DNA from 4 places in the Streptosporangium sp. NPDC002524 genome. Region 4 is predicted to be linked to each of the others. Evidence: riboswitches for the same ligand, from Rfam matches in the RefSeq annotation. Region 4 holds a riboswitch; each other region holds the start of a gene.
The links. A riboswitch is a leader RNA that binds a small molecule or an ion and turns the genes downstream of it on or off. The one in region 4 is predicted to bind cobalamin.
Positions count from the first base shown of each region.

Region 1: another riboswitch for cobalamin. It lies ahead of cobN (cobaltochelatase subunit CobN); the one in region 4 lies ahead of ABT053_RS01755 (ribonucleoside-diphosphate reductase subunit alpha).
Region 2: another riboswitch for cobalamin. It lies ahead of ABT053_RS06170 (CbtB domain-containing protein); the one in region 4 lies ahead of ABT053_RS01755 (ribonucleoside-diphosphate reductase subunit alpha).
Region 3: another riboswitch for cobalamin. It lies ahead of metE (5-methyltetrahydropteroyltriglutamate--homocysteine S-methyltransferase); the one in region 4 lies ahead of ABT053_RS01755 (ribonucleoside-diphosphate reductase subunit alpha).

Region 1 covers NZ_JBEOWK010000035.1:40,270-43,782, reverse strand. Annotated here, with positions in the region: gene ABT053_RS38750 (ferredoxin-like domain-containing protein) at 1-1,148, opposite strand, end outside; cobalamin riboswitch at 1,195-1,367, shown strand; gene cobN (cobaltochelatase subunit CobN) at 1,504-3,513, shown strand, end outside.
Region 2 covers NZ_JBEOWK010000003.1:272,584-276,096, forward strand. Annotated here, with positions in the region: gene ABT053_RS06155 (VWA domain-containing protein) at 1-76, opposite strand, end outside; gene ABT053_RS06160 (histidine phosphatase family protein) at 154-717, opposite strand; gene ABT053_RS06165 (CbtA family protein) at 714-1,457, opposite strand; gene ABT053_RS06170 (CbtB domain-containing protein) at 1,465-1,659, opposite strand; adenosylcobalamin (AdoCbl) riboswitch at 1,677-1,810, opposite strand; gene dop (depupylase/deamidase Dop) at 2,098-3,513, opposite strand, start outside.
Region 3 covers NZ_JBEOWK010000032.1:52,522-56,034, forward strand. Annotated here, with positions in the region: gene metE (5-methyltetrahydropteroyltriglutamate--homocysteine S-methyltransferase) at 1-1,797, opposite strand, end outside; cobalamin riboswitch at 1,908-2,120, opposite strand; gene ABT053_RS37670 (helix-turn-helix domain-containing protein) at 2,356-3,513, opposite strand, start outside.
Region 4 covers NZ_JBEOWK010000001.1:427,280-430,792, forward strand. Annotated here, with positions in the region: gene ABT053_RS01755 (ribonucleoside-diphosphate reductase subunit alpha) at 1-1,516, opposite strand, end outside; cobalamin riboswitch at 1,633-1,833, opposite strand; gene ABT053_RS01760 (tripartite tricarboxylate transporter substrate-binding protein) at 1,838-2,773, opposite strand; gene glmS (glutamine--fructose-6-phosphate transaminase (isomerizing)) at 3,112-3,513, opposite strand, start outside.

The DNA.
Region 1 (3,513 bases), on a different contig from region 4:
CCGTCCTCGATGTCGTCCCCGGCGTCGCCCTCGGTGCTGTTTCCGGGACCCGTCTCACCCCCTGTCCCGTCCCCGGCCCTGCCCGTGCTCTCGATGACGCCGACCGGTCCGAGGGCCACGACCCGTGGCCTCACCGGGTCGAAGGGCGTCGTACCGGGGAGCCCGAGGGCGGTTCGCACCCGGGCGGCGATCAGGGAGGGGCCGTCGGGGAGTTCGGCGATCCGCCAGGCGGTGACGTCCCGGACGGCCAGCTCGTCGAGGAACGCCTCGGCGGCGGTGAGGAGGGCGGTCACGGCGCCGTCCAGCGGGACGCGCAGGCCGGTGTCGGTCCCGGCGAGGATCAGCGCGGCCTCGTCCGGCCCCGTGGGCAGGATCCCGGCGTCCGCGCCCAGTCCGGCCACGTCCCCCCGGCCGTCGTCGAGGGCGAACATGAACCGCCCCGGCAGGGCGGCGAGGGCGGGGCGGGCGCACAGCCGCCGGTCCAGCTCGCCGATCAGCGGTGTGACGTCGACGATCCCGCCGCCGTCCGGATGACCTGAACGGCGTGGGTGGCCCGGATACCCCGGGACGTTCGTGCCGTCCGGAGCATCCGCGCCACTCGGCCCGCTCGATCCGCTCAGCCTGTTCGGTCCGTTCGGTCTGCTTGGTCCGTTCGCCCTGTTCGGGTCAGCCGGTTCGGCCGGTGCGCTCAGCCCGGTAGACCCGGTAGACCCGGTATATCCGGCAGACCAGGTTGGCTCAGTCAGTCCGGTCGGCCCGTCCAGACCGGTCAGTCCGGTCAGCGGGGAGGCGAGGATGTTGCGGATCCGCTCGTGCGTCGCCGAGGGCAGCAGACCCGCCCTCGCCATCCGCGCGGCGAACCCGTTCTCCGCGCCATTTTCCGCGTTGTTCCCCGTACCGCCCCCCGCGTCGCCGTCCGGATCCGCCGGGCCGAGGCCGCGTACCTGGACGTTCGCGCGGGAGGTCAGCTCGATGACGCCGCTGCCGTACGTCGACGCGGCGTCGGCGAGTTCGCGCAGCTGGGAAGGGGTGAGACGGCCACCGGGCACGCGGACGCGGGCCAGGCCGCCGTCCGCGGCGGCATGGACCTGGAGCGCCCCGGGGCACGCGTCGAGTCGCGATCGTCCGGAAAAGTCGGCAATGGACACTCGAAGGATGTTAACGCCAGTTTCTTGCAACGAACCGGACTGCCGTAGTGTCATCGGTGGCGACGGCAAAGGGAGGAAGCCGGTGTGATTCCGGCGCGGTCCCGCCACTGTAACCGGGGAGCGAACCCCACCCGGGCCACTGTCCGACGACGGGCGGGAAGGCCGGGGTGAGCACCGATCCGGGAGCCAGGAGACTCCAGCCGTCGCGGCCGACGACGACCCGGGGCGAGGACCCCGAGGGAGGAAGCTCCGTGCGCTCTTCGCCGTTCCCCCGCGACACCGTGACATCGCCGTTCCCCCGCCACGTCGTGGCATCCCTGGGCCGTACCGCCCTGCCTCTCCTGGAGTGTGGCGCGTGATCCTCCTGCTCTCGACCTCCGACACCGACCTGCTGAGCGCCCGCGCGAGCGGCGCCGGCTACCGGCTCGGCAACCCCGCCAGGCTCTCCGCAGCCGACCTCCCGCCGCTGCTGGAGGGCGCCGACCTGGTCGTGGTACGCCTGCTGGGCGGGCGCCGCGCCTGGGAGGAGGGGCTGGACGCCCTGCTCGCCGGTCCCCGGCCCGTCGTCGTGCTCGGTGGCGAGCAGGCGCCCGACGCCGAGCTGATGGAGCTGTCCACCGTGCCCGGCGGGGTCTGCGCCGAGGCGCACGCGTACCTCGCCCACGGCGGCCCGGCCAACCTGACCGAGCTGCACCACTTCCTGTCCGACACGCTGCTGCTCACCGGCCACGGGTTCGCCGCGCCCGAGCCCACCCCCACGTGGGGCACGCTGGAGCGCGAGGCGCGCGACCAGGACGGGCACGACGGGCCCGTCGTCGGGGTGCTCTACTACCGGGCCCACCACGTGGCCGGCAACACGGCCTTCGTCGAGGCGCTCTGCTCGGCGATCGAGGACGCGGGCGCGCGGGCGCTGCCGGTGTACTGCGCCTCCCTGCGCACCGCCGAGCCCGGCCTGGTGGAGGTCCTGCGTACGGTGGACGCCCTGGTGGTGACCGTGCTCGCCGCGGGCGGCACCCGTCCGGCGACCGCGTCGGCGGGCGGGGACGACGAGGCCTGGGACGTCGGCGCGCTCGCCGAGCTGGACGTGCCGATCCTGCAGGGCCTGTGCCTGACGAGCAGCCGGGCCTCCTGGGCGGAGAACGACGACGGCCTGTCCCCGCTGGACGCCGCCACCCAGGTCGCGATCCCCGAGTTCGACGGGCGGATCATCACGGTGCCGTTCTCCTTCAAGGAGATCGACGAGGACGGGCTGACCGTCTACGTGGCCGACCCCGAGCGGGCCTCGCGGGTGGCGGGTATCGCGGTGCGGCACGCCGCGCTGCGGCACATCCCGCCCGCCGAGCGGCGGCTGGTGCTGATGCTGTCGGCGTACCCCACCAAGCATGCCCGCATCGGCAACGCCGTCGGCCTGGACACCCCGGCCAGCCTGGTGCGGCTGCTGGCCGCGCTGCGCGAGCGCGGGTACGACATCGGCGCCGAGGACGAGCTGCCCGGGGTGACCGGGCAGGACGGCGACGCGCTCATCCACGCGCTGATCGCCGCGGGCGGGCAGGACCAGGACTGGCTCACCGAGGAGCAGCTCGCCGGGAACCCGGTGCGCATCGCGGCGGGCCGGTACGCCGAGTGGTACGCCACCCTCCCCTCGGACCTGCGCGCCCGGATGGAGGAGCACTGGGGCCCGGCGCCCGGCGAGCTGTTCGTGGACAGGTCGCGCGACCCGGAGGGCGAGATCGTGCTGGCCGCGCTGCGCTCGGGCAACGTGGTGGTCATGGTGCAGCCGCCGCGCGGTTTCGGCGAGAACCCCATCGCGATCTACCACGACCCCGACCTGCCGCCCAGCCACCACTACCTGGCCGCCTACCGCTGGCTGGCCGACGGCTTCGGCGCGCACGCGATGGTCCACGTGGGCAAGCACGGCAACCTGGAGTGGCTGCCCGGCAAGTCGGCGGGCTTGTCGGCCTCCTGCGGCCCGGACGCCGCGCTCGGCGACCTGCCGCTGATCTACCCGTTCCTCGTCAACGACCCCGGTGAGGGGACCCAGGCCAAGCGTCGCGCGCACGCCACCCTGGTCGACCACCTCGTGCCCCCGATGGCCCGCGCCGACAGCTACGGGGACATGGCCAGGCTGGAGCAGCTCCTCGACGAGCACGCCTCCATCGCGGCGATGGACCCGGCCAAGCTGCCCGCGATCCGCGCCCAGATCTGGACGCTCATCCAGGCCGCCAGGCTCGACCACGACCTCGGCATCGCCGACCGCCCGCACGACGCCGAGTTCGACGACTTCCTGCTGCACATCGACGGCTGGCTGTGCGAGGTCAAGGACGTCCAGATCCGCGACGGCCTGCACGTGCTGGGGGCCGCCCCC
Region 2 (3,513 bases), on a different contig from region 4:
CCGCGTTGAGGATCAGCGCGAGTTTCAGGTCCTCCAGCCCCACGATCGCGGTGAAGGGATAGCGGGAGTCAGGCACCTTCGGGATCTCCTGTCCGTCTCGTCGAAATCAGTCGAAAGCAGTCGCGATCAAAGGGCCGCCGGGCGCTCTGACCGTCATGGGAGGTAGCTGAGCCGCCAGCGCCCGCCGCGCCCGGTGAGCGTCACGCGGGCCAGCGGCGCGACGTCGACGCGCCAGAAGGACTGGGCGGGGGCGCCGAGGGCGTGGACGACCGCGGCGCGGACGACCGCCGGGTGGGTGACCGCGACGGCCCTGCCGGGGGCGCGGGCGGCGAGCCAGCCTGACACCCGGGCGAGGAGCGCGGTGACCGGCTCCCCGCCGTGCGGCGCCGCGCCGGGGTCGCCGAGCCAGGAGGCGAGCGCCTCGGGTTCGGCGGCCTCGACCTCGCCGAGGGTCATCCCGCTCCAGCGGCCGTAGTCGCAGTCGGCCAGCAGCGGGTCGTGCTCGGCCCGCAGGCCGAGCGCCGCCGCGGTCTGGACGCAGCGCAGCTCGGGAGGGCAGGCCGCGGGCCCCGGGCCGAGGTCCCCCGCCATCTCCCCGGCCCGGCGCAGGCCGCGTTCGTCGAGTGGTTCGTCACCCGGGAACGCGGCCCGTACCGTCGCCGAGGTGGAGGCGTGGCAGACCAGGAGCAGGCGGGTGACCCCCGAGGGGGTCGTCACACCGGGCCGCGCCTGCGGGCGGCGAAGGCGAACAGCGCGCCGACACCGGCCCAGAAGACCACCTGGGTCCCTATGGAGGCGACCCTGAAGTCCCACAGGAGGTCGGCGGGGAAGCCCTGGGGCACCTCCGAGATCTCCGGCAGGAGGATCCAGGCCGCGACGACGGGGACCAGGAAGGTGGCGCCCGCCGACAGCCAGCGCACCCACGGTTCGCTCCGCGAGGCGTAGCGGTAGGCGGCGACGGCCGCGGCGACGGCGAGGATCCCGATGACCACCGCGACCAGGTAGAGCACGGTTCGCTGGTTGATGGTCTCCGGATCGCCGACGGCCGGAGGGTTGGCGGGATACTTCACGAAGGGGATGAGGACGACGGAGGTGAACGCGGCGGCGGCGAGCGTGACCGCGAGCACCGGTTCCGAGCGGGGTCCCGCCCGGCCTCGTACGGCCGCGTAGACGAGGGAGAACAGGCCCCCGATCGCCAGGCCGTACAGGCCGAGGGCGAGGAAGAGCCCGAAGCGCTGCCCGTCCCTGCTGACCAGCGCCTCCTCCTCGTCGTGGGAGTGGGCGGCGGTCCCGGTGTCGTCGTGTGTCCCGGCCGGGGCGGCGGCCGCGGCGGCCGCCTCCTCCAGCGCGATGGCCTGGTCGATGCGCGGTTCGCCGACGGTGTAGGCGAAGACGGCCGCGAGCAGCCCTGCGAGCAGTCCGACGACGAGACCCCGGACGATGAGTTTGGTGATCACCTGTGGCTCAGTGGCACGGTACGCCGAGCAGGTGACGCCCGTCGTGCATGAGTTCGTGCAGGTAGTTTCCCGCCTGGGAGATCGCTCCCTGGTCGAAGGTGACCAGGTAGGCGAGGAGCAGCAGCACCGGTACGGCGAGCAGCCAGCGGGTGAGCGAGGGCCATGGGATGGGCTGAACGTGCGGTGCCGAGATCTGGCTCACGGCCACCTCCTCCGGGATTTACGCGTCCCTTTTCGTAGGTCGGTGGCGGCCGAGTGTGACCTGGCTTCCGGCTCCGGGGAGCCGGTTACAGTGGCGCGACCGCACCGGAATCTCACCGGATTTCCCTCGCACCGCCACAAAACACCCGGAACGTATCCCGGTTCTCCGTCCCCCGTCAATCCAGGTGTCCGGTTTGCCGGGATCCGGCCCGCAAGGGATCCGGCCCGCAAGAGGCCCGGCCACCAAGGGATCCGGCCCGCAAGGGGTCCGGACGTCCGGACACCAAGAGGTCCGGGCGGCAAGGGATCCAGCCGGAAAGGGGTCAGGGCAGCGAAGGGTCCGGGCACGCCGAGGGGGGAGGTGGTCCGGGCCGGACCGCCTCCCCCCTCTCAGGACCTCTCAGGACCCCTCAGGCGCCTCTCGGGACCTCCCGGCGGCTCACTGCTCGCCGGTCAGCGCCGTCACCAGCTCCGCGGCGGTACGGCAGCGGTCGAACAGCTCCCCCACGTGGGCCTTGGTGCCGCGCAGCGGCTCAAGGGTGGGGACGCGCTGCAGCGACTCGCGGCCGGGGATGTCGAAGATGACCGAGTCCCAGGAGGCCGCGGCCACCGACTCGCTGTACTGGCTCAGGCATCGGCCGCGGAAGTAGGCCCGGGTGTCGTTGGGCGGCACCTCGACGGCCCGCTGGACCTCTTCCTCGGTGACCAGGCGCTGCATGCGGCCCCGGGCGACCAGGCGGTTGTAGAGCCCCCGGTCGGGCCGGATGTCGGAGTACTGGAGATCGACGAGCTGCAGGCGCGGGTGCGACCAGGGCAGGCCGTCACGCGTGCGGTAGCCCTCCAGGAGCTCCAGCTTGGCCACCCAGTCGAGCTCCCTGGACAGCTGCATCGGGTCCTCCGCCAGGCGGGTGAGGACCGACTCCCAGCGCTCCAGGATGTCCTTGGTGGGCTCGTCCAGGCCGTTGGCGCTGCGCTCCTCGGCGTACTTGCGGGCGAGCTCCAGATACTCCATCTGCAGCTGCACCGCCGTCAGCTTGCGGCCGTCGCGCATGGAGATCTCGTACTTGAGCGTGGGGTCGTGCGAGACCGCGCGCAGGGCCTGGACGGGGTTGTCCACGGCGAGGTCGCGGGTGAAGTAGTTGTCCTCGATCATGGCCAGGACGAGCGCGGTCGATCCCAGCTTCAGGTAGGTCGAGATCTCCGACATGTTGGCGTCGCCGATGATGACGTGCAGGCGGCGGTATTTCTCCGGGTCGGCGTGGGGCTCGTCCCGGGTGTTGATGATCGGCCGCTTGAGCGTCGTCTCCAGGCCCACCTCGACCTCGAAGAAGTCGGCCCGCTGGCTGATCTGGAAGCCCTCGCCCCGGGAGTCCTGGCCGATGCCGACCTTGCCCGCGCCGGTGACGACCTGCCGGGAGACGAAGAACGGCGTCAGGTGCCTGACGATGTCGGCGAACGAGGTGGCCCGGCGCATGAGGTAGTTCTCATGGCAGCCGTAGGAGGCGCCCTTGTTGTCGGTGTTGTTCTTGTAGAGCTGGATCGGGGCGTTGGCCGGCATCGCCGAGGCGCGGACCGCCGCGTCGTGCATCACCCGCTCGCCCGCCTTGTCCCAGATCACCGCCGCCCGGGGATTGGTGCACTCGGGCGTGGAGTATTCGGGGTGGGCGTGGTCGACGTACAGCCTGGCCCCGTTGGTGAGGATCACGTTCGCCAGGCCGAGGTCCTCGTCGGTCAGCTGGCTCTGGTCGGCCACCTCCCGCGCGAGGTCGAACCCCCGTGCGTCCCGCAGCGGGTTCTCCTCCTCGAAGTCCCATCGCGCGCGCCGCGCCCTGGCGGCCGAGGCCGCCAGATAGGC
Region 3 (3,513 bases), on a different contig from region 4:
GTCGGCCCGCCGCGGCGGCAGCAGCTCGCGCAGCGCGGGCTCGTCGACCTGGATGATCCTGATGCCCGCCGCCTCCAGATCGCGGGTCTCGTCGCGCAGCGCCAGCGCCACCTGCCTGGCGGTCTCGCCCAGCGGCTGGTCGTCGCGGACGAAGGACCAGGCCAGCATGGTCACCGGGCCGGTGAGCATGCCCTTGACCGGCTTCTTCGTCCGCGACTGCGCGTAGGAGGCCCAGCGCACCGTCATCGGCTCGGGACGGGAGACGTCGCCGAACAGGATCGGCGGGCGGACGTAGCGGCTGCCGTACGACTGCACCCAGCCGTGCTCGGTGGCGGCGTAGCCCTCCAGCATCTCGGCGAAGTACTGGACCATGTCGTTGCGCTCGGGCTCCCCGTGCACCAGCACGTCCAGGCCGATCTCCTCCTGGAGCGCGATGACGCGGTCGATCTCGGCCTCCATCCTGCGCTCGTACCCGGCCCTGTCGATCTCGCCCGAGCGCACGGCGGCGCGGGCCTGGCGCACCTCGCCGGTCTGCGGGAAGGAGCCGATGGTGGTGGTGGCCAGCGGCGGCAGGCCCAGGTCGGCGTTCTGCACGGCGAGCCGCTCGGCGTGCGGGGCGCGCGGGGTGCCCTCGCCCAGGGCGTCCAGCCGGGCTCGCACCCGGGGGTTGAGGAACCGCTCGACGCTCCGCTCCCCCGCGACGACCTCCTCGCCGTTCAGCGCCCTGCCGATCCGTACGACCTCGTCGACCTTCTGCCTGGCGAAGGCGAGCCGCTCGCGCAGCCGCGGGTCCAGCGAGGTCTCGGCGTCCAGGTCGAGCGGGACGTGCAGCAGCGAGCAGGAGGTGCTCACCACCAGCCGGTCGCTCAGGCCGAGCAGCGCGGCGCAGGTCGCCAGCGCCTTCGCGGTGTCGGTACGCCAGACGTTGCGGCCGTCGACGACCCCGGCGACGAGGGTCTTGCCGGGCAGCCCCCCGGCGGCGGCCAGCGCCTCCAGGTTGCCGGGCGCCGAGACGAAGTCCAGGCCGACGGCCTCGACCGGGCTGCGGGCCAGGATCTCCAGCGCGGGCCCGATCTCGCCGAAGTAGGTGGCCACCATCAGCCGGGGGCGGCTGCTCAGCTCACCCAGCCGCACGTAGGCCCGGCGCAGCGCGGCCAGCTCCTCGTCCGTACGGTCGGCGGCGAGCACCGGCTCGTCCAGCTGCACCTCGGCCACCCCCGCCGCGGCGAGCCGTTCCAGCAGCTCGGCGTACGTCTCCAGCAGGCCGTCCAGCAGCCGCAGCGGCTCGAAGCCCGGCTCGGTGGACTTGGCCAGCAGCAGGAACGACAGCGGCCCGACCAGCACCGGCCGGGTCTCGACCCCCAGCCGCCGCGCCTCGGCGTGCTCGGCCAGCGGCTTGCTCCAGTCGAGCCGGAAGCGGGTCTCGGGGCCCAGCTCGGGAACCAGGTAGTGGTAGTTGGTGTCGAACCACTTGGTCATCTCCAGCGGCGCGACCCCCTCGGCGCCCCGGGCCATCGCGAAGTACGGGTCCGCGGCCCCGGCGAACCGCTCGGGCACCGCACCCACCAGCGCGATCGCGTCCAGCACGTGGTCATACAACGAGAACGTGTTGGACGGCACCGCATCCAACCCCGCCCCCGACAACTCCCGCCACACCCCTTGCCGCAACCCGGCGGCCGTCTCCTGCAAGCCGGCGGCGTCGACCCGCCCGGCCCAGTAATCCTCCGTCGCCCGCTTCAACTCGCGACGGCCCCCGATACGCGGGTACCCCAAAACGGTCGTGGTGATCTGACTCATGGCGTCCTTCCCTCGGCTCATGCCATGCCGACCCACAGCCACACGGAAGGAACCCACGGGAAAAACACATCCCAGGCCCTCCCACGAGGCCACGGATCACCGCACACCGGACGGCGCACGAGCGGCTGGCAGGTCTTCGGACTCGCGGGCATCACACACAACCCCTACTGACCGTCGCTTCCCAGATGCACACACACCCAGTGCCGATGACGGCGTTCGTTCCCACTCACCGCTGCGGGGCAGCCCCGGAATCACACCGGGTTCCCTCTTACGACTCCCAACACCGCAACGGTGCCGGGAGAACCAACCGCGCCACGAGCATAACCCGCCCTGCCGAAGAGATCACGATCACCCTGTCCGAGCGACGCTACGCAGGAAGCAGCCACCGACACGGCGCCCCCTTCTGGACCGATCCGGCACGGCAACGCCACCGCTCGTCAGATCGCTAAGGAGCGGACATCTTCATAAAGATCATGGGGGACTGACGAATGAATCGTACGGACTTGATAGGTCTGTTCGGCTATTCAAGTGCCACCCAGTTCGTCACTCAGAAAATGATCACAAAGTCACACCGGAGCGACGCGCCAGAGCATGCAGACCGGAGAGCTTGCCGTGGCGGTCCCGGTGAAGCAGATCGGTGATCACCTGCCGGGGGCCGGTCCGCCGTACCTCGGAAGGGGCGATCTTCTCGGCGACCAGGAGCGCACGCACGGCGCGATCGGTCTTCCCCCAGAGCGTGTAAGCCTCGGCGATGCCCGTGTAATAGCTGGCTCGACGTTCCAGGGTCGGGATCTCTTCCGGAACGATGTCCCTGGCATGCTCGATGGCTGTTCCGGCGTCTCCAAGAACGATGGACACACCGATCTTGTAGGTGGCCACATGGCCCGCGCTGAGCACGAGCTTGGGCGCGTGTCGTGCGGCCTCTTCGGCTTCTTCCAGCATGCCAAGGGCGTTGTCACGGTCTTCCAACCGAGCTGCAGCGATGGCGCCGGTAGACATCAGCGCCCCGTACGACCCCCAAGCAGAGGCAGAGGCGGAAGGCAGTTGCGGGCGCAGTAGTTCCGCCGTGCTCACGGTGATGTCACGGGCCTTGCCGTAGTCCATCGCCCGGTGGAAAAGACTGGCCAGGTCTCGACGTGCTTCCCCTATGGCCTGGAGATCACCGCTGGCGTGCGCGGCCCGCTCGCCCTGATGGGCGGACACCCACGCGTACGGTGAGGCGCTCAGCTTGATCAGCGTGCGGGTCGTCAGGTGGTAGACCTGTGCGGCTGTGGCGAGATCAGCCGGGGCGGACGCGTCGCGGGCAACAGGGATCAGCTCGGCGAGATCACCAGCGAGATCGGCGTAACGGGCGGCGGTGAAGTCTCGCCGGGCACGGGTGACGGCACGGGCGAACGACGCATGCGTGAGGACAGGTCCCGAGGTGGGCTCGTTGGGAATGAGGGCATCACGCAGGCGCGCAACCGCTGCCGCGCTCTGGTCCGGCTGTCCGACTCCATCGGTCAGCCCGACTCCCGCAGCAATCGCCGCGCTCTTGATGAACATGCGTCGCTTCGTTGCCCTACCTCCTGTGCTCGTCTCCAGCATAGGCAACGGGCTTCCATATTGGTTCACCCATGCTTCGACGAGCTTCCCCCCTGCCCCAAGGGCATCGTCGGCGAGTTCGGCCAATACCCGTTCCGGGTTGCGTTTTCCCTGTTCAACGCGGCTGAGATA
Region 4 (3,513 bases):
CCCAGTCGATCCCGTCCCCGGCCTCCCCGGCCTCTCCGGACGCCCCGGCCTCCGCCGCCAGGTGGGCGGCGAGGTTGATCGAGCCGAGGTTGCAGACGGCGGTCTCCGCGTCGCCGGTGACCTCCAGGATCTCGGTGCAGAGGTTCGACAGGTGGATGACGTTCTCCGGCCTGGCCGTCTGGTTGGAGGTCCGGTTGGCCGCGTCCTTGAAGGTCATCCAGCCGTTGCCGGTCTGGGCGAGCGTGCGCATCATCCGCCCGTACAGGGTGCGGGCGGGGATCTGCCTGGTGAACCGGCCCTCGGCCTCGGCGGCCCGGTAGGCGTCGTCGAACGCGGCGCCGTACAGGTCGGTGAGGTGCGGGACGTCCTTGGGGTCGAACAGCGACCAGACCCCGTCGGCCTCGACGCGGCGCATGAACTCGTCGGGGATCCAGTTGGCCAGGTTCAGGTTGTGCGTGCGGCGGGCCTCCTCGCCGGTGTTGTCGCGCAGCTCCAGGAACTCCTCGACGTCGGCGTGCCAGGGCTCCAGGTAGACGCAGGCCGCGCCCTTGCGGCGGCCTCCCTGATTGACCGCGGCGACGCTGGAGTCGAGCGTGCGCAGCCAGGGCACGATGCCGTTGGAGTGGCCGTTGGTGCCCCGGATCAGCGAGCCCCGCGAGCGGACCCTGGTCCAGGAGATCCCGATGCCCCCCGCGTACTTCGACAGCCGCGCGACCTGCCCGTAGCGCTCGTAGATGGACTCCAGCTCGTCGCGGGGCGAGTCGAGCAGGAAGCACGAGGAGAGCTGGGGCCTGCGGGAGCCGGAGTTGAACAGCGTGGGCGAGCTGGGCAGGTAGGACAGGGTGGCCATGAGCGCGTACAGCTCGGCGGCCTCCTCGACGGTCTCGGACAGGCCGCAGGCCACCCGCAGGAAGAAGTGCTGCGGGCGCTCCAGGACCTTGCGGGTCCGCGGGTGGCGCAGCAGGTAGCGGTCGTAGACGGTACGCAGCCCGAAATACTCGAACCTGGCGTCGGCCTCCGGATCGGCCAGCGCGTCCAGCGCCCCGGCGTGGGCGGCCACGAACTCCGCGAGCCCGTCCTGGATCAGCCCCGCCTCGTGGGTCGCGGCGACGGACTCGGAGAAGTCGCGGACGCCGTGCTCGGCGGCCTCGTCGGCGATCAGCTCGGCCAGCATCGCGGCGGCGGCCCTGGAGTTGGCGGGATCGGTGATCACCCGTGCGGCGGCCTCGTCGATCGCCAGCCTGCGCCCGTCCAGCAAACTCCCGACGCCCCCGACACCGTCGCCGCCCGTCGAGGTCGCCACGCCCCCGACACCGTCGCCGCCAGTCACGGCCACCGCGTCCCCGACACCGGCGCCGCCCGCCGCGGCCACCGCGTTCCCGACGGCGCCCTCGCTCGTCGCGGCCGTCACCGTGCCCGCGGCACCCGCGACGTTCTCCGCGTCTCCGATGTCGCCGTCGTCCGTCGCGGTCCCCGCCGCGCCACCCGTCGCGGTCTCCGCCAATGCCTGTGTCACGTAGTGCCCCTCGCTCGATCGGACTTCCCCGTACGGCTCCGCCGGATGGGCACGCGTCCGCGAGCGATCCCGGGCACGCCGGATCGCCTCGTTCCGCGGGCCCTCCCACGAGGCCCTGGACAATCACGTCACCGGCAGGTCTTCGGACTCACGGGCGCACCACACACGCCTACCGGCCGTCGCTTCCCGGGCATGGCTCACCCAGTGCTCAATGACGGCTTTCGTTCCCGTTCACCGCTGCGGGGCAGTCCCGGAATCTCACCGGGTTCCCTCTTGCCTCGCCCCTCGCGGGGCGAACCAGCAACGAGCAGGATCCTACATCTAGGGGCGTCTGACGCAACTACCCCAACAAGTTGTGTCGGAGGACTTCAACAGTCCGAGCTCGTGCAGCACGCCGCGCGTGCGGGCCGTCTCGGTGGAGAGCCACTGGCGGAACTCGTCGCCGCTGAGGTAGACCCGGCTCCAGCCGTGGGACGCGCACAGGGCACGCCAGCGCGGCGCGGCGTCGATACCGTCACACAGGGCGATCGCGGCGTCCCGGTCCCCCGGGCTCATGTCCTTGGGGCCCAGCAGGCCGCACCAGTCGCTGTACTCCAGCCGGACGTCGACCTCCATGAGCGTCGGGGCGTCGATCCCGTCGATCCGGCCACCGGAGGAGACCACCAGGGGCCGCAGCCGGCCTGCGGCGATCTCGGGCCGCAGGGCGCGCGCCGACCCCAGCAGGGCCGCCACCCGGCCGACGTGGAGCGCCTCGGAGGCGTCCTCGGGGGCGAGGTATCCGGCGTACTCCAGCAGCCGGGTGTCCACCCCGAGACACTTGCCGATCATGCCGTAGAGCACGTGGTCCGAGCCGCCCTCCGACCGGCCGCCGACCGTCAGCTTCGCGGGGTCGTGCCGCAGCCGCGTGACGAAGTCCTCGAAGGTACGCAGGGGGGAGCCGGAGGGGACGACCAGGACCGCCCAGTCTCCGGCCAGGCGGGCGATGGGGGTGGCGGCGTTCACCACGGCCGCGGTGTTGGCGATCTCCGCGGCGGCCACCATCGGCATCGAGGTGACGAGCAGCCTGCCCTCGCGCGCGAAGGGGCCGCGGAAGACGCCGAACGCGTCGCGCGGGGCGGAGCCCAGGGCCCCCTGCCGCTCGACGGCCATCGCGGTGCCCACCAGCCCCGACTGGACCAGGACGGTCGCCAGCCTGCCCGCGATGCCGTCCCAGCCGTGGCCGTCGGCGGTCGATTCGAGGAGGAACAGGCGCTTCACCGCGGAATCGGGGCCGGTGTCCGTGCCGCACCCCGCGACGAGCACGGCCCCCGCCGCCAATGCGAAAAACCCCCTACGGCGCATAAGCGCCCCTTCCCCCAAGAACCCCCTATTCCATAGGTTACCTACCCATCACTTTCCGTGATGAAGTGGGGTATGCCGGAATTTCCGGCAGTCCATCACTCAGCCGCAGATCACCGGAAAAACCACCAAAAATCCGGATATCGGGGGCGGCTGTCTCCACGGGAGAGGAGCCCCGGAAGGCGTACCCCGCCCCCGGCAGACCGGAGACGGGAACGGGGACGGGACGGGGACGGGGACACGAGAGGAAGCGGGGTTCACTCCACCGTGACGCTCTTGGCCAGGTTCCTCGGCTTGTCGACGTCCCGGCCCAGCGCCACGGCGGCGTGGTAGGCGAAGAGCTGGAGCGGGATCGAGAGCAGGATCGGGTCCAGCTCGGTCTCGTTCTTGGGCACCACGACGCAGTCGTCGGCCAGCTTGGGGTCGGCCGTACGGTGGCCCACCATGAGCACCCTGCCGCCCCTGGCGCGGATCTCGCCCAGCGTGGTGAGGTTCTTGTCCAGCAGCTCGTCGTCGGGGACGATCGCCACCGTCGGCATGTCCGGCCCGATCAGCGCCAGCGGCCCGTGCTTGAGCTCGCTGGCCGGATACGCCTCGGCGTGCACGTACGAGATCTCCTTGAGCTTCTGCGCGCCCTCGCGGGCCACCGGATAGCCCCT